DNA from 2 places in the Streptomyces sp. NPDC002773 genome. Region 2 is predicted to be linked to the other one. Evidence: riboswitches for the same ligand, from Rfam matches in the RefSeq annotation. Region 2 holds a riboswitch; the other holds the start of a gene.
The links. Region 2 has a riboswitch for ZMP and ZTP ahead of glyA (serine hydroxymethyltransferase). Riboswitches for the same ligand answer to the same signal wherever they lie in the genome.

Region 1 (7,630 bases), on a different contig from region 2:
GCGTCGGCGGGCGGACCCGTACCGCGATCACCGCCTGCAGCCCGCGGCCGATCGACGCGAGGTCCGCCTCCGCGTGGAAGCCCGTCAGCACACCGCTCCTGCGCAGCGAACGGATCCGCTCCAGACAGGTGGACGGGGCGATCCCCAATTCCTGGGCCATGTCCCGGTTGGTACGCCGACCGTCCTCCTGGAGCATCCGCACCAACGCCGAATCAAGTTCGTCCACGCCTGCCTCGTCCCACTCGATTTCGAAGGTAATTCGGACTCCGAACATCAACCCCGTTGATGTTGCTAGCTTCCAGCCTAATCAGCTGCTGTTCGTTCGGTCACGGGGTGGTCGGGCGGCGCTATGCGTGGTGTAGGGGAGAGAGGCGACGTGATGCGGGAACGAGGGCCCACGGTGGGGGCGGTGTGCGCGGTCATGGCGGCCGCGCTGTTCTGGAGCAGTTCGTACGCGGTGACCAAGCGGGTCCTCGAGGACGTCGGCCCGCTCGGGATCGGCGCCATCAGGTTCACCCTCGCCGCGCTGCTCCTGGGGGTGATGATGCGGCTGGGCCGGCGCCGCGCGGCCCGGCCGGAGCCGAGGCAGCGCAGGCAGCTCTATCTGAGCGGGTTCCTCGGCATCACCGTGTACTTCGTTCTGGAGAACGTCGGCGTCGACCTGTCCACGGCGTCCGACGCGTCGCTGATCGTGGCCACGTACCCGCTGATGACGATGCTCCTCGAACGGGTCGTCCTCCGGACCCGGATGCCGCTGCCGAGGGTGGCGGGCGTGCTGCTCGCCACCCTCGGCGCCTTCCTCGTCGTGCGCAACGGCGCCGAGGTCGGCGGGAGTTCGCGCTGGCTCGGAGACGTCCTGCTGCTGCTCGGCGGGCTGGCCTGGGCCGGATACAACGTGCTCGGCAAGCGCGCGAGCGCCGGTCAGGACGCCGTGAGCGTCACCTACCACCAGACCGTGGCGGGCGCGGCCGGCTTCCTGCTCGCCTCCCTGCTGGAGGCCGACGACTGGCGGCTGCCGGACGCGACCGCTTCGTCCTTGCTGGTCTACCTGGCCGTGGGGTGCTCGGTCGGGGGATTCCTGCTCTACAACTACGGCCTGCGCCGGATGGCGTCGAGCGTCGCGGTCAACATCCTCAACCTGGTCCCGGTCTTCGGCGTCATCGGCGCCGTCGTCATCAACGGCGAGTCGATCCGGCTCGCCCAGGTGACGGGCGGGGCGGTCATCATCGCGGGCGTGGCCCTCGGCATGATCGAGCGGGGAGGGGCCGAGCGACGGCGTGCCGAAAGGGGGTCGGGGGCCACGACGCAACCCGACGCGGAGCGACGTGCCCCGACAGCCGACGAGGAGCCCGCCGCACTTCCGCGTGTGTGAGGGGGGGCGGTCACGTGGGTGCGGTCGGCGCACGAGACGGTCCTGCCGTGGGGGAGGGGTCCCGTGGTGTGACGGTGATGACCGAGGCCGGGCAGACGCCGGCGGCGATACGGACCGCCGCGTCCAGCTCCCGCGGCGGCCGGGCGTCGAGCAGGAGGACCCGGCCCTCCTGCTCGTCCTGGTCGAAGACCTCGGGGGCGGTCAGGGCGCACATTCCGGCGCCGAGGCAGCGGTCGCGGGCGACGCGGATCTCCATGGAGGTCACGCCTCGTCCCAGGTGACCGGCAGCCGGTGCACGCCGTAGATGTTCATGTTGGTTCGCAGCGGGACCTCCTCGGCGGGCACGTCGAGCCGCAGCGTGGGGAACCGCGTCAGCAGCGCCGGCAGCGCGACCGTCATCTCGACGCGTGCCAGCTGCTGCCCGAGGCACTGGTGGATGCCGTGACCGAAGCCCAGATGCCCCGGGGCCTTGCGGCGCAGGTCGAGGACGTCCGGATCCGGGAACCGCTCCGGGTCCCGGTTGGCGGCCTCGAGCGACAGGGTGACGCTCTCGCCCGCCCTGATGACCTGGCCCTCCAGCTCGACGTCCTCGAGCGCGGACTTGATGCCGGTGTGGGCGACGGTCAGATAGCGCATCAGCTCCTCGACGGCCGCCGGCGCGAGACCCGGGTCCGCACGCAGGGCCTCGGCCTGCTCCGGGTGGGTGAGGAGCGCGAACGTACCGTGGGCGATCATGTTGGCGGTGGTGTCGAGCCCGGCGGCGAGCAGGAATCCCCCGACGCCGATCAGCTCCTCGTCGGTGAGATCGGAGTCCCGCGCCAGGTCGCCGAGCAGGTCCTCGGAGGGTACGGCGCGCTTGGCGGCGACCAACTCGGCCATGTACGCGTGGAGTCCGACGTGGGCGGCGTACCGCTCCTCGGGCGCCGCGTCCATGTCCATGATCGTGTGGGCGTGGTTCTGGAAGCGCTCCCGGTCGGCGTAGGGCACCCCGAGCAGCTCGCAGATCACCAGGGCGGGGAGAGGGCGGGCGAAGGCCTCGACGAGGTCCGCTCCGGGGCCGCGACGCCCCATGGCGTCCAGATGCTCGGTGGTGATCTCCTCCACGCGGTCGGTGAGCTGCCGCATCCGGCGGACGGTGAACTTCCCCATGAGGAGGCGCCGGAAGCGGGTGTGCTCGGGCGCGTCCATCCCGGTCATGTCACCGACGGGCGCGGGCGGCAGGGGCCCGTCGGGCCCGCCGGGGAAGGGGTAGTGCATCAGCTCGTACCGCGAGCTGAAGCGGGGGTCGCCCATGACGGCGCGGACCGTGGAGTAGCCGGTCGCGAGCCAGCCGATGTGCCCGTCGGGGTACGTCATCCGGGCCAGCGGGCGCCGCTCGCGCAGCGCGCCGAGATCGGCGGGCGGGTCGAAGGGGCAGCCGGGGGTGCGCTGCGTGGGGAGCGTGACGGGCTCCGCGGCCCCGGGTCGGTTCGACGGGTCGTGCTGCTGCATGTGTCCTCCGTGAAGAGTGCCGAGCGGCGGCTCGGGGGTGCTGGCGCCAGTGGTGCCACAGATGGCGCCACTGGCGACAACCTCAAGTGGCGCACACCTGGGGCCATATGTGATCGAGGTGACGCCATGGATCGGGCGATGGAGAGATAGTGGCACCATTATGGCGCCACGGCAAGCCATGATGGCGTCAAGTGGTGTCGTCCAGCCGTGCACCCGTCAGAAAGCAACCCCCCGCACCTCACGTAGAGTGGCCCCGGGCCGTGACTGGCGCTTGAGGTGGATCACCACCGGGGAGCGGTCCGGCGGGAGCGCGCCCAGTGGCGGGCCCGTACCGATGCCGTGCGCCTGGGCGAACCACCCGTCAGAGACGAAGCCCAGGAGTCGCCATGTCCACCAGCACCGCCACCCTCATGGACGGCACGGCCCTCGCCCGCCGTACGGTCGAGGAGACCGCTGCCCGCGCAGCCGAGATCACCCGCCGCACCGGTGTCACCCCGTGCCTCGCGACCGTCCTCGTCGGCGCGGACCCGGCCTCCGTGACGTACGTGAAGATGAAGCAGAACCGTTGCGCCAAGGCCGGGATCCGCTCCCGCCACGTCGAGCTGCCCGCCACGACGACGACCGAGGAACTCGTCGCCGCGATCACCGCGCTCTCCGAGGACCCCGAGGTCCACGGCATCCTGCTCCAGCACCCGGTCGGCCCCCACATCGACGAGCGCGCCGCCTTCGAGGCCATCGCGCCCGCCAAGGACGTCGACGGCGTCACCATGGCGTCCTTCGCCGCCATGGGATTCGGACTGCCCGGCTTCGTCTCCTGCACGCCCGGCGGCATCATGCGTCTCCTCGACGCCTACGACGTCGAACTCCGCGGCAAGCGCGCCGTCGTCGTCGGCCGCAGCGCGATCCTCGGCAAGCCGGCCGGCCTGCTCCTCCTGGGCCGGGACGCCACCGTCACCTACTGCCACTCCCGCACCGAGGACCTCTCCTCCGTCGTCCGCGAGGCCGACATCCTCGTGGCCGCCGTCGGCAAGCCGAACTTCATCAAGGGAGCCGACATCAGGCCCGGCGCCGTCGTCGTCGACGCCGGCTACAACCCGGGCAACGTCGGCGACGTCGACTTCGCGTCGGCCGCCGAGCGCGCCTCCCTCATCACCCCGGTACCCGGTGGTGTCGGCCCCATGACCATCGCCGTGCTCCTCGCCCAGACGGTCGAGGGCGCGGAGCGTCAGCTCGGTCTGTAGGGAGCACACATGACGGGGCGGCAGCGGTGGCGGTGGCGGCGGGCCGGAGCGTGGCCGGCGATTGTCACGGTTCTGTACGGGCCGCGGTCAACGCCCGAAAAAGGGTGGCCGCGCGCCCGCCGACGGGCGAATCTGGACCCCGTGCCACACCCGTCACCCACCACCCCGCCGCCGGACCGCCGACCGGGCGCACCCGCCCCGCACGGCGCGCCCGACCTGTCGGACCCGTCCGGCCCGCCCACCGCGCCCGAAGTGCTCGACGCCGCTGACGCGTCGGCCAAGGGCGACGCCTCCGTAGCGCCCGCCGACTCGGACGCCTCCGTCGCGGCCGCTGGCCCGGACGTCTCCGTCGCGCCCGCGGACTCCGAGTCCGGGTGGTCGCCGCGCCTCGGGCGGCTCGGCGCGCCCCGGCCCGTGCCGAACGTGCCGCGCGCGCGGTGGTTCGGCGTGCCGCTCGTCCCGCTGCTCGTGGGCGCCCTGGTGGCGGGCGCGTTCCTGGCGGCTCGGGGCGGGACCGAGCAGGGACTCGCCACCGAAGGACGGCAGGGCGTCGACCGGGTGGGCGTGCCGTCGCCCGCCGGCGAGGGCGGGGCGGCCACCCTCTCGGCCGACGGAGAGGGGACCGACACGCACGGCGGCGCCGACGGCGGACCCGACACCCGCGCGGACGGCACGCCGACGGCCGGTACGCCGAAGGGCGACACACCGACGGACGACACCGCGACGCCCGACGTGACCGTCTCCGGCGCACCGGCCCCCACCGAGCCCGCCGACCCCACCACCCGCCCCTCCACCGGCCCCGACGGCACCGTCACGGGCGTGTCCCCGACCCCCTCCCGCACCGGGAAAGCCGTCCCCACCCCTCGGCCGACCGCCACCGCGACGCACGGCGGCTCACCGGCCCGGCCCGTCTCCTTCGAGGCGCTGCGCGTCGGGGACTGCTTCGACATCGACCGCGACGCGCCGGGCACCGCCCTGCGACGGTCCTGCGACACGCCGCACAACGCCGAACTCGTCGTCCGGCTCCGGCTGACCGGCGTCCACGCCACCGACCTCGCGGTCCGTGAAGCGGCCACCCTGCTGTGCCGCGAACCGCTGCGCCGCAAGGCCGCGCTGCAGCCGCTCGGCACGCGCTGGACCACCTTCGTCCAGTACCCGTACCGAACCAGCTACCTCCTTGGCTCGGACACCGTCGCCTGCAGCCTGGCCGCTCCCTCCGCCACCGGCGGTAAGCTCAGCCGGCCGCTCCTGTAGCGCCGGCGGCGAGGGCGGTGGCGAGAGCCGTCGCCGGATCGCGGTCCGGCGGCCCCGCAGGGGCCCAGCGGGCACCGGACTTGAGGTACGGCCACCAGCGCCCGTCCTCGCCCAGCCGCAGCTGCGCCTCCGCGCCCACGGCCGTCCACCGCGCGCCGCCGGCCCGCCGCAGCACCGGCCGTTCGTCGTCCTCCCAGGCCTCCACGAGCCGGACCCCGGCTCGGGCGAGGGCCTCGGCGTCCGGCGTCCACTCCTCCTCCAGTACGGCGAGGGCGGCGGCGCCACCGAACCGCCACGCGCGCGTCGCCAGGTCGAGCTCCGCCCGCGTGCGGCCCGAACCCGCGGCGAGCCGTGCCGCGATCCAGGGCGCGGGGGAGTCCACCGCGAGCCGCACGGCGTCCTGAGCGGCCGTCAGGCGTGGCTCCAGCAACGCCGAAACCGAAGCCGCCCCCGAAGCCGTTGCCGAATCCGCCCCCAGGGCCTCTCCGAGCATCCGGTGCGCGCGGGCCGCCGCGTCCGACGCGAGGACCTCCAGTGCCGCCGGGTCGACCCCGGGCTCCGGCTCCGTCTCCGTGTCGAGGGACGGTGACCGGCCGGGCGCGTCGGGCGCGACCGGGGGAGCGGGCAGCGGCGGCAGCAGGAACTCCGCCGCGTACGCCTCCTCGGCCGACACGCCGCGCATCCCGCCGACACCCCGGGGAGTCGCATCGCCGGGCGTGTCGTCGCCTTCAGGGCCGCCACGCGCGGCACGTGAAGCGCTGCGCGACTGCAGCTGGTCGAGGAGCGTGCGCTCGCCGCGCCCCCGCATGAGCAGCAGGACGAAGGGGTCCTCGTCGATCAGACGCGCCACCTGGTAGCAGAGGGCCGCGGTGTGCGGACAGTGGTCCCAGGCCTCGCAGCCGCACTCCGGGTCGAGGTCGCCGATCCCCGGCAGCAGGTCGAGCCCGGCAGCCGCCGCGTCCTCCACCAGGTGCGGCGGCATCTCCCGTTCGAGGAGTGCCGCGATGTGGCCCGCGCTTTCCGCGGCGAGGTCGAGGAGCCGTTCCCACTCCTCGTCCGAGAACTCCCGCACCAGGACGTCACCGCGGTAGGGAGTGCCGTCGCGGTCCTTGACCACCGCCGTGATGCGGCCGGGCCGTACCGACACGGCGCCCACCGCCCCCGCGCGCGCGTGCCGGCGGCCCGCCTTGAGCTGCTGGCCGTCGAGCGCGGTGTCCTCAAGGGCCTTGAGCCACGCCTGGCCCCACCAGGTCCGGGTGAAGGCCCCGCCCGGCGCGGGCGGCAGCGCCGCGAACGTACGCTCCTCGTCCCCGTGTCCGTACCCGCTCATCGTTCGTCCCCTCGCAGTCGCACCAGCTCCGCCAGTTCGGCATCGGTCAGTTCGGTCAGCTCCGGCGGCGTGTCCCCGCCCGTGCCGAGGACGGTGTCCGCCAGCTCCCGCTTGCGGTCGAGCATGGTCGCGATCCGGTCCTCGATCGTCCCCTCGGCGATCAGCCGGTGGACCTGCACGGGCCGGTCCTGCCCGATCCGGTACGCGCGGTCGGTGGCCTGGGCCTCCACGGCCGGGTTCCACCAGCGGTCGTAGTGCACGACGTGTTCCGCGCGGGTGAGGTTGAGCCCCGTACCGGCAGCCTTCAGGGAGAGCAGGAAGACCGGCACCTCCCCGCCCTGGAAGCGGGCGACCATCGCATCGCGCTCGGCGACCGGTGTCCCGCCGTGCAGGAACTGCGTCCGCACGCCCCGCGCGGCGAGATGCGCCTCCAGGAGCCTGGCCATCCCCACGTACTGCGTGAAGACCAGGGTGCACGCGCCCTCGGCGAGGATCGTGTCGAGCAGCTCGTCGAGGAGCTCCAGCTTGCCCGAACGGCCCTCGATCCTCGGCCGTTCCTCCTTGAGGTACTGCGCCGGGTGGTTGCAGATCTGCTTGAGCCCGGTCAGCAGCTTCACGACCAGACCGCGCCGCGCCATGCCGTCGGCCTCGGAGATCGCCGCCAGCGTCTCCCGTACCACCGCCTCGTACAGACCGGCCTGTTCCGGTGTCAGGGACACGGCCCGGTCCGTCTCCGTCTTCGGCGGCAGCTCGGGCGCGATGCCGGGATCCGACTTGCGGCGGCGCAGCAGGAACGGGCGGACGAGCGCGGCGAGTCGCGCGGCGGCGGCCGGGTCCCTGCCACCCTCCACGGCGGCGGCGAACCGGGTCCGGAACGCGCCCAGGCTGCCGAGGAGTCCCGGTGTCGTCCAGTCGAGGATCGCCCACAGCTCGGAGAGGTTG
Region 2 (7,630 bases):
CGCCTTCTCCGCTCCCTTGGCCAGGACAGAGTCCAGCGTCTCGGGGTCGTCCAGATATTCCTGGGTGCGGGCCCGGAAGGGAGTGACGAAGTCCACCATGACCTCGGCGAGATCCGTCTTCAGCGCGCCGTACATCTTGCCCTCGTAGCTCTTCACCAGGTCCTCGACGGACGTGGAGGTGAGCGTGGACATGATCGTGAGCAGGTTGGAGACGCCCGCCTTGTTCTCCGGGTCGAAGCGGATCACCGTGTCGGTGTCGGTGACCGCGCTCTTGACCTTCTTCGCGGTGGCCTTCGGCTCGTCCAGGAGGTTGATGAGGCCCTTCGGCGTGGACGCCGACTTGCTCATCTTGACCGCCGGGTCCTGGAGGTCGTAGATCTTCGCCGTCTCCTTGAGGATGTACGGCTTGGGGATCGTGAAGGTCGCGCCGAAGCGGCCGTTGAAGCGCTCCGCGAGGTCGCGGGTGAGCTCGATGTGCTGGCGCTGGTCCTCGCCGACCGGGACCTCGTTGGCCTGGTAGAGCAGGATGTCCGCGACCTGGAGGATCGGGTACGTGAAGAGTCCGACGGTGGCGCGGTCGGCGCCCTGCTTCGCGGACTTGTCCTTGAACTGGGTCATGCGGGAGGCCTCGCCGAAGCCGGTGAGGCAGTTCATGACCCAGCCGAGCTGTGCGTGCTCGGGGACGTGGCTCTGGACGAAGAGGGTGCAGCGCTCCGGGTCGAGGCCGGCGGCCAGCAGCTGGGCGGCGGCGAGCCGGGTGTTGGCGCGCAGCTCGGCGGGGTCCTGCGGGACCGTGATCGCGTGCAGGTCGACGACCATGTAGAACGCGTCGTGGGTCTCCTGCAGGGCGACCCACTGGCGGACGGCGCCGAGGTAGTTGCCGAGGTGGAACGAGCCTGCGGTGGGCTGGATTCCGGAGAGCACACGGGGACTGTCAGAGGCCATGCACATCATTCTCTCAGGTGTGGGAACCGATCCCGGACTGCCGGTGTATCAAGAGTGTGAGGACGCGGGAGGGGGGCCTGGTCGACGACGAGGCCGCGGTGATCGCTCGGGTACGCGCCGGAGAGCCGGAGGCGTACGCGGCGCTGGTCCGCGCGCACACGGCGGTCGCGCTGAGAGCGGCCGTGGCGTGCGGTGCGGGCGCGGAGGCCGAGGACGTGGTGCAGCAGGCCTTCTTCAAGGCGTACCGCTCCCTCGGGCGGTTCCAGGAGGGAGCGGCTTTCCGGCCGTGGCTGTTGCGGATCGTGGTCAATGAGACCAGGAACACAGTGCGGGCGGCGGGTCGGCAGCGGGCCGTCGCCGACCGGGAGGCGGACCTGCTCGGGGGCGAGCCGCGGATACCGGAGTCGGCGGACCCGGCGGTGGCGGCCGAGGAGCGGGAGCGGAGCCGGCGGCTCCTCGACGCCCTCGACGGGCTCACCGAGGCCCACCGGCAGGTGGTGATCCACCGCTATCTCCTGGAGCTGGACGAGACGGAGACGGCCCAGGCGCTCGGCTGGCCGAAGGGGACGGTGAAGTCCCGGCTGAGCCGGGCGCTGAAGAAGCTGGGACTGGTGCTGGACGGAGACCGGGAAGGAGGTGGGGGGCGTGGCTGACGAGCGGCGGCCGGGTGAACTGCCGGACGAACTACGGGAGCTCGGGCGGCGGCTGCGGGTGCCTGACGTGGACGGCGAGACGATGGCCGAGCGGGTGCTCGCGCAGCTCCTCGCCGAGCGGGTGCCGACGCCGGCGCCCGTGCCCGCGCCCGTTCCGGTACGGAGCCGGTGGGCGTCGGTGCGGGGGTGGGCGCGCGAGCGGTGGCGGGCGCTGGTCGCGGGCCTGACCGGGGTGTTGGTCGTCCTGGTGCTCACCCCGCCGGTTCGGGCGGCGGTGGCGGACTGGTTCGGCTTCGGCGGGGTCACCGTGCGGTACGACCCGGAGGGGCACCCTGCCCCGGCCGGTGGCGCGGTGCCGGGATGCGCGGATCCGGTGCCGTTGGCGGACGCGGGGCGCCAGGCGGGCTTCGAGCCGCTGATACCGAGGGCGCTCGGCGCTCCGGACGCGGTCGCGGTGACGGGGTCGGCCGAGCGGGGCCGGGCGGTGATCAGCCTGTGCTGGCGCGACGGGGGGCGGACGGTCCGGCTCGACGAGTTCCCGGCCCGGCTGGACATCGGCTTCGCCAAGCAGGTCAGGACGCGGCCGGAGTGGGTCGACCTGCCGGACGGCGCGCAGGGCTACTGGTTCGCGGCCCCGCATCTCCTGACGGTCCCGATGACGGACGGGGCGGGCGCGGCCTGGACGCACGAGGTCCGCACGGCGGGCCCCACGCTCCTCTGGACGAGGAGCGGGGGCGCGCTCACCTTCCGGCTCGAAGGCATACCGGACCGCGAGGAGGCCCGCCGGGCGGCGGAGTCGGTGGGCGGATAGGTCCTGGCGGTCAGGTCTGGGCGGTCAGGTCTGGGCGGTCAGGTCCCCGGGGCCGTCAGACGGGGAGGCCCGGGGCCGGGTGGGCGGCCATCAGGTCGGCGACCTCGGCGCGGACCGTGCGGAGGGCGCCCTCGTCGCCCGTGCCGGCCGCCGTGACGCCGCGGTCGATCCAGTCGGCGACCTGGTCCATGTGCTCCGGGGTGAGGCCGCGGGAGGTGAGGGAGGGGGTGCCGATGCGGATGCCGGAGGGGTCGAAGGGCTTCCGGGGGTCGTAGGGGACGGTGTTGTAGTTGACGACGATGCCGGCCCGGTCGAGGGCCTTCGCGGCGATCTTGCCCGGGACCTGCTTGGGGGTCAGGTCCATCAGGATCAGATGGTTGTCGGTGCCGCCGGAGACCAGGTCGAAGCCGCGGGCGAGGAGCGCCTCGGCGAGGGCCCTGGCGTTGGCGACGACGGCGTGGGCGTAGGCGCGGAAGGAGGGCTGGGAGGCCTCGCGGAGGGCGACGGCGATGGCGGCGGTGGTCTGGTTGTGGGGGCCGCCCTGGAGGCCGGGGAAGACGGCCTTGTCGAGCGCCTTGGCGTGCTCCTCGCGGGACATGAGCATGGCGCCGCGCGGGCCGCGCAGGGTCTTGTGGGTGGTCGTGGAGATCACGTCCACGTGCGGGACCGGGGACGGGTGGGCGCCGCCGGCGATGAGGCCGGCGATGTGGGCGACGTCGGCGACGAGCACGGCACCGGCCTCACGGGCGATCTCGCCGAAGGCGGCGAAGTCGATCGTGCGGGGCAGCGCGGTGCCGCCGCAGAAGATCACCTTGGGGCGTTCCTTGAGGGCCAGTTCCCGGACCTGGTCGAAGTCGACGAGGCCGGTGTCCTGGCGGACGCCGTACTGGACGCCGCGGAACCACTTGCCGGTGGCGGAGACGCCCCAGCCGTGGGTGAGGTGGCCGCCCATCGGCAGGGCCATGCCCATGACGGTGTCGCCGGGCTCGGCGAAGGCGAGGTAGACGGCGAGGTTGGCCGGGGAGCCGGAGTAGGGCTGGACGTTGGCGTGCTCGACGCCGAAGACGGCCTTGGCGCGCTCGACGGCGAGGGCCTCGACCTGGTCGATGATCTGCTGGCCCTCGTAGTAGCGGCGGCCGGGGTAGCCCTCGCTGTACTTGTTCTGGAGGACGGTGCCGGAGGCTTCGAGGACGGCGGCGGAGACGTAGTTCTCGCTGGGGATGAGACGCAGGGTCTCGGCCTGGAGCCGTTCCTCGGCGCCGACGAGGTCGGCGAGCTCGGGGTCGGCGGCGGCGAGTGCGGGATGCTGCGGGGTGTTCATGCGGGGATCCTCCGGGCGTCGGTGGGTCCCGGGGCACTGTGCGAGAGGCGCGGCGCCACGCGGGACTTCGGTCCCGTGACGCCCAGGCGGGCGGCGTCCCGTGTGGTCTGCCGCACACGGCTCCCCCGGGGTCGTTTCCCCGTGCGCCAGTCGCCGTGCGTGTTTTCAGAGTAGCGGGCGCGCCGCGCGCGAGGTTTCCCCGCCCATCATCCGAGCGACGATAGAAACAGGGGGCCACACCCCTTCGGCGGGTCCATCCCGCGAGCCGCAGGACGAACGGAGATCCCGTGTCGGGCACACAAGACGCGATCGCTTCGGCGGAGGCGCACAGCGCTCACAACTACCACCCCCTGCCGGTCGTCGTCGCTTCGGCGGACGGCGCCTGGATGACCGATGTCGAGGGGCGCCGCTACCTCGACCTGCTCGCCGGGTACTCGGCGCTCAACTTCGGGCACGGCAACCGGCGTCTGATCGACGCGGCGAAGGCCCAGCTGGAGCGGGTGACGCTGACCTCGCGCGCCTTCCACCACGACCGGTTCGCCGACTTCTGCACCCAACTCGCCGAGTTGTGCGGCAAGGAGGCGGTGCTGCCGATGAACACCGGCGCGGAGGCGGTCGAGACGGCCGTGAAGACCGCCAGGAAGTGGGGGTACGAGGTGAAGGGCGTGCCGGACGGGCACGCGAAGATCGTGGTCGCGGCGAACAACTTCCACGGCAGGACGACGACGATCGTCAGCTTCTCCACGGACCACGAGGCCCGGGACCACTACGGCCCGTACACGCCGGGCTTCGAGATCGTGCCGTACGGGGATCTGACGGCGATGGAGGCGGCGGTCACCGAGAACACGGTGGCCGTGCTGATCGAACCGATCCAGGGCGAGGCGGGGGTCCTGGTCCCGCCGGCCGGCTACCTGGCGGGGGTGCGGGAGCTGACGCGCCGGCGGAACGTGCTGTTCGTGGCGGACGAGATCCAGTCGGGCCTCGGCCGGACGGGGAGGACGTTCGCGTGCGAGCACGAGGGCGTGGTGCCGGACGTGTACGTCTTGGGGAAGGCGCTGGGCGGCGGGGTGGTGCCGGTGTCGGCGGTGGTCGCCGACCGCGACGTGCTGGGCGTGTTCCGGCCGGGTGAGCACGGGTCGACGTTCGGCGGGAACCCGCTGGCGTGCGCGGTGGCCCTCGAGGTGATCGCGATGCTGCGGTCGGGTGAGTACCAGGAGCGGGCGGCGGAGCTGGGCGAGCATCTCCACGCGGAGCTGGGGCTGCTCGTGGGCGGCGGGGCGGTGGAGGCGGTGCGCGGGCGCGGGCTGTGGGCCGGGGTGGACATCACGCCGTCGCGGGGTACGGGCCGGGAGATCTCGGAGAAGCTGATGGAGCGGGGTGTCCTGGTGAAGGACACCCATGGTTCGACGATCCGGATCGCGCCGCCCCTGGTGATCTCGAAGGAGGACCTGGACTGGGGTCTGGAGCAGCTGAGGGGCGTGTTGTCGGACTGAGGCCGGGCCGGGCCCCGAGGACCGCGTCCTGGGGCCGGGCCCCGAGGGCGGGGCGGTCAGAGGATCACGTGCGGGAGGAAGCGGGCGTACTCGTCGGTGACGAGGCCCGACGACTCCCGTATGCCGAGTCCCGCCGCCTCGTTCTCGACGACCCACGCGCCGAGCACCACCCGGTTGCCGTCGAAGTCGGGCAGCGGGGCCAGCTCCTGGTAGCAGCAGGGCTCCCCGTCCCGTACGAACGGCTCCGTGCCGGTCTCGTGGAGGGTGACGCCCGCGCCCTCGCGGCCGAGCAGCGGCTTGGCCACCCAGCCGGTGGTCGAGGCTAGTTCGCGCGGTCCGTCGAGGTAGGCGGGCAGCAGGTTCGGGTGGCCCGGGTACAGCTCCCACAGGATGGCGAGGAGTGCCTTGTTGGAGAGCAGCATCTTCCAGGCGGGCTCGATCCAGCAGGTCGTGCCGGTGCCGCCGCCGTTGTCGAGGGTGTCCAGGACGTGCCGGCCGAAGCGGTCGGTGGTCAGCCACTCCCACGGGTAGAGCTTGAAGCAGCTGCGGATGAAGCGGAGCCGGTCGTCCACGAAGCGGCGCGAGAGCCGGTCCCAGCCGATCCGTTCGACGGAGAGCGCCTCGGTGTCGAGGCCGGCCTGCTGGGCGGTCTCGCGCAGGTACGCGACCGTCATCAGGTCCTCGCCGAGTTCGTCGCCGTCGGAGTGGACGAAGTGGACGGGGCCCGGCGGCAGCAGCGACGCCTGCCGCTTCCAGGCGTCGACGAGCCGTTCGTGGAGGGAGTTCCACTGGTCGGCGCCGGGGAACCGCTCCTCCATCCAGAACCACTGCGGGCTCGCGGCCTCCACGAGCGAGGTGGGGGTGTCCGCGTTGTACTCCAGCATCTTCGCCGGGCCCGTACCGTCGTAGTGCAGGTCGAACCGCCCGTAGAGGGACGGCAGTTCGGCGCGGCGGCGCCAGGACTCGGCGACCCGGGCGACCAGCTTCGGATCGGTGATCCCGAGCTCGGCGAACCGTTCCCGCTCGACGATGTGCGCGGCCGCCGCCAGGCTCATGGCGTGCAGCTCCTCGACGACCTCTTCGAGGGCCTCGACCTCGGGCAGGGTGAAGGAGTAGTACGCGCTCTCGTCCCAGTACGGGCGGAGCGAGCCGTCCGGGTAGCGGGTCAGCGGGTAGACGAGCCCCTGCTCCTCCACCGTCTCCTGCCAGCCGGGCCGGGGTTCGATGGTGTGCCGTTCCATGTGCCGGGCCCTCTCAGCCGCCGCCGGAACCGGAGCAGCCGAAGCCGCCGGTGTCCACGGCCTTCTTGTCGAAGCTGCCGCCGCTCACGCGGTTGTCGCGGAGGGATCCGCCGTAGTAGTACGAGCCCCGGTGGGTCGCGCCGTCGTCGTCATCGCCGCCACCGCCGCTCTCGCACTCGTAGCGGGGCAGCTCCTCCCGGGTCAGCGGGTCCACGCACCGCCGGTCCGGCTCGGAGCCGCACGCGGTGATCGTCGCCGCGAGCACGCCCATCCCGCCGAGCACCACCGTGCTCGACCTCAGCCTGCGCATGTCCGTCGCCCTCCCCTTCGCGGTCGCGACCGCCACGGTCCCGACCTCCACGCTCACGCTTGTCGCGTTCACGTCTGCCGCGACCGCACAGTGTAGGCCGGTGGTTTCCGGCCGCACGCCCTAGAGTCGTTTCGTGCTGCTCGGGATGATTTGCGCGCTCGCCTCGTCCGTCTGTTTCGGCGCGGCCTCGGTCCTCCAGGCAATGGCGGCCCGCGCCGCGACACCGGGGACCGGCGGCGGCGTCGACGTCGCGCTGCTGTGGCGGGCGCTGCGGCAGTGGCGGTACGTCGCCGGTCTCGGCCTCGACGGTCTGGGTTTCGCCCTGGAGGTCGTCGCCCTGCGGACGCTGCCCATCTACGCGGTGGGCGCGGCCCTCGCCGCGAGCCTGGCGGTCACTGCGGTCGTCGCCTCCCGGCTGCTTCCGGTGCGGCTGAGCCGGGTGGAGTGGACGGCCGTGGCCGTGGTCTGCGCCGGGCTCGCCCTGCTCGCCCTCGCCTCGGGCGAGGAGGGCCACCGGGACGGCTCGGAGGCGCTCCGGTGGGCACTGCTCGCGACCGCGTTCGGCGTGCTGCTGCTCGGCGTGGTGGGCGGCCGGCTGCCGGACCGGCCGCGCTCGCTGGTCCTCGGCCTGGGCGCTGGCTTCGGTTTCGGGGTGGTGGAGGTGGGGGTGCGGCTGTTCGACGGCATCGACTTCACCGACCCGGTCCTGTACGCCCTGCTCGTCGGCGGCGGCGCGGCGTTCCTCCTCCTGACCTCGGCGCTCCAGCGGGGCTCGGTGACCACGGCGACGGCGGGCATGGTGCTCGGCGAGACGATCGGACCGGCGGTGGTCGGGGTGGTCTGGCTCGGGGACCGC

Region 1: it holds a riboswitch for ZMP and ZTP, as region 2 does, so the genes downstream of both, ABT034_RS16115 (bifunctional 5,10-methylenetetrahydrofolate dehydrogenase/5,10-methenyltetrahydrofolate cyclohydrolase) here and glyA (serine hydroxymethyltransferase) in region 2, are expected to answer to the same signal.

The regions. Positions count from the first base shown of each region.
Region 1 is NZ_JBEOVO010000011.1:42,839-50,468, reverse strand. It holds gene ABT034_RS16135 (Lrp/AsnC family transcriptional regulator) at 1-226, opposite strand, end outside; gene ABT034_RS16130 (DMT family transporter) at 380-1,372, shown strand; gene ABT034_RS16125 (ferredoxin) at 1,383-1,628, opposite strand; gene ABT034_RS16120 (cytochrome P450) at 1,634-2,863, opposite strand; ZMP/ZTP riboswitch at 3,114-3,221, shown strand; gene ABT034_RS16115 (bifunctional 5,10-methylenetetrahydrofolate dehydrogenase/5,10-methenyltetrahydrofolate cyclohydrolase) at 3,250-4,104, shown strand; gene ABT034_RS16110 (hypothetical protein) at 4,246-5,358, shown strand; gene ABT034_RS16105 (SWF or SNF family helicase) at 5,339-6,688, opposite strand; gene ABT034_RS16100 (SCO1167/SCO6262 family helicase) at 6,685-7,630, opposite strand, start outside.
Region 2 is NZ_JBEOVO010000006.1:221,452-229,081, reverse strand. It holds gene trpS (tryptophan--tRNA ligase) at 1-945, opposite strand, end outside; gene ABT034_RS11135 (RNA polymerase sigma factor) at 1,002-1,598, shown strand; gene ABT034_RS11130 (hypothetical protein) at 1,591-2,409, shown strand; gene glyA (serine hydroxymethyltransferase) at 2,465-3,730, opposite strand; ZMP/ZTP riboswitch at 3,804-3,894, opposite strand; gene rocD (ornithine--oxo-acid transaminase) at 4,018-5,223, shown strand; gene ABT034_RS11115 (glutathionylspermidine synthase family protein) at 5,280-6,464, opposite strand; gene ABT034_RS11110 (hypothetical protein) at 6,478-6,774, opposite strand; gene ABT034_RS11105 (hypothetical protein) at 6,920-7,630, shown strand, end outside.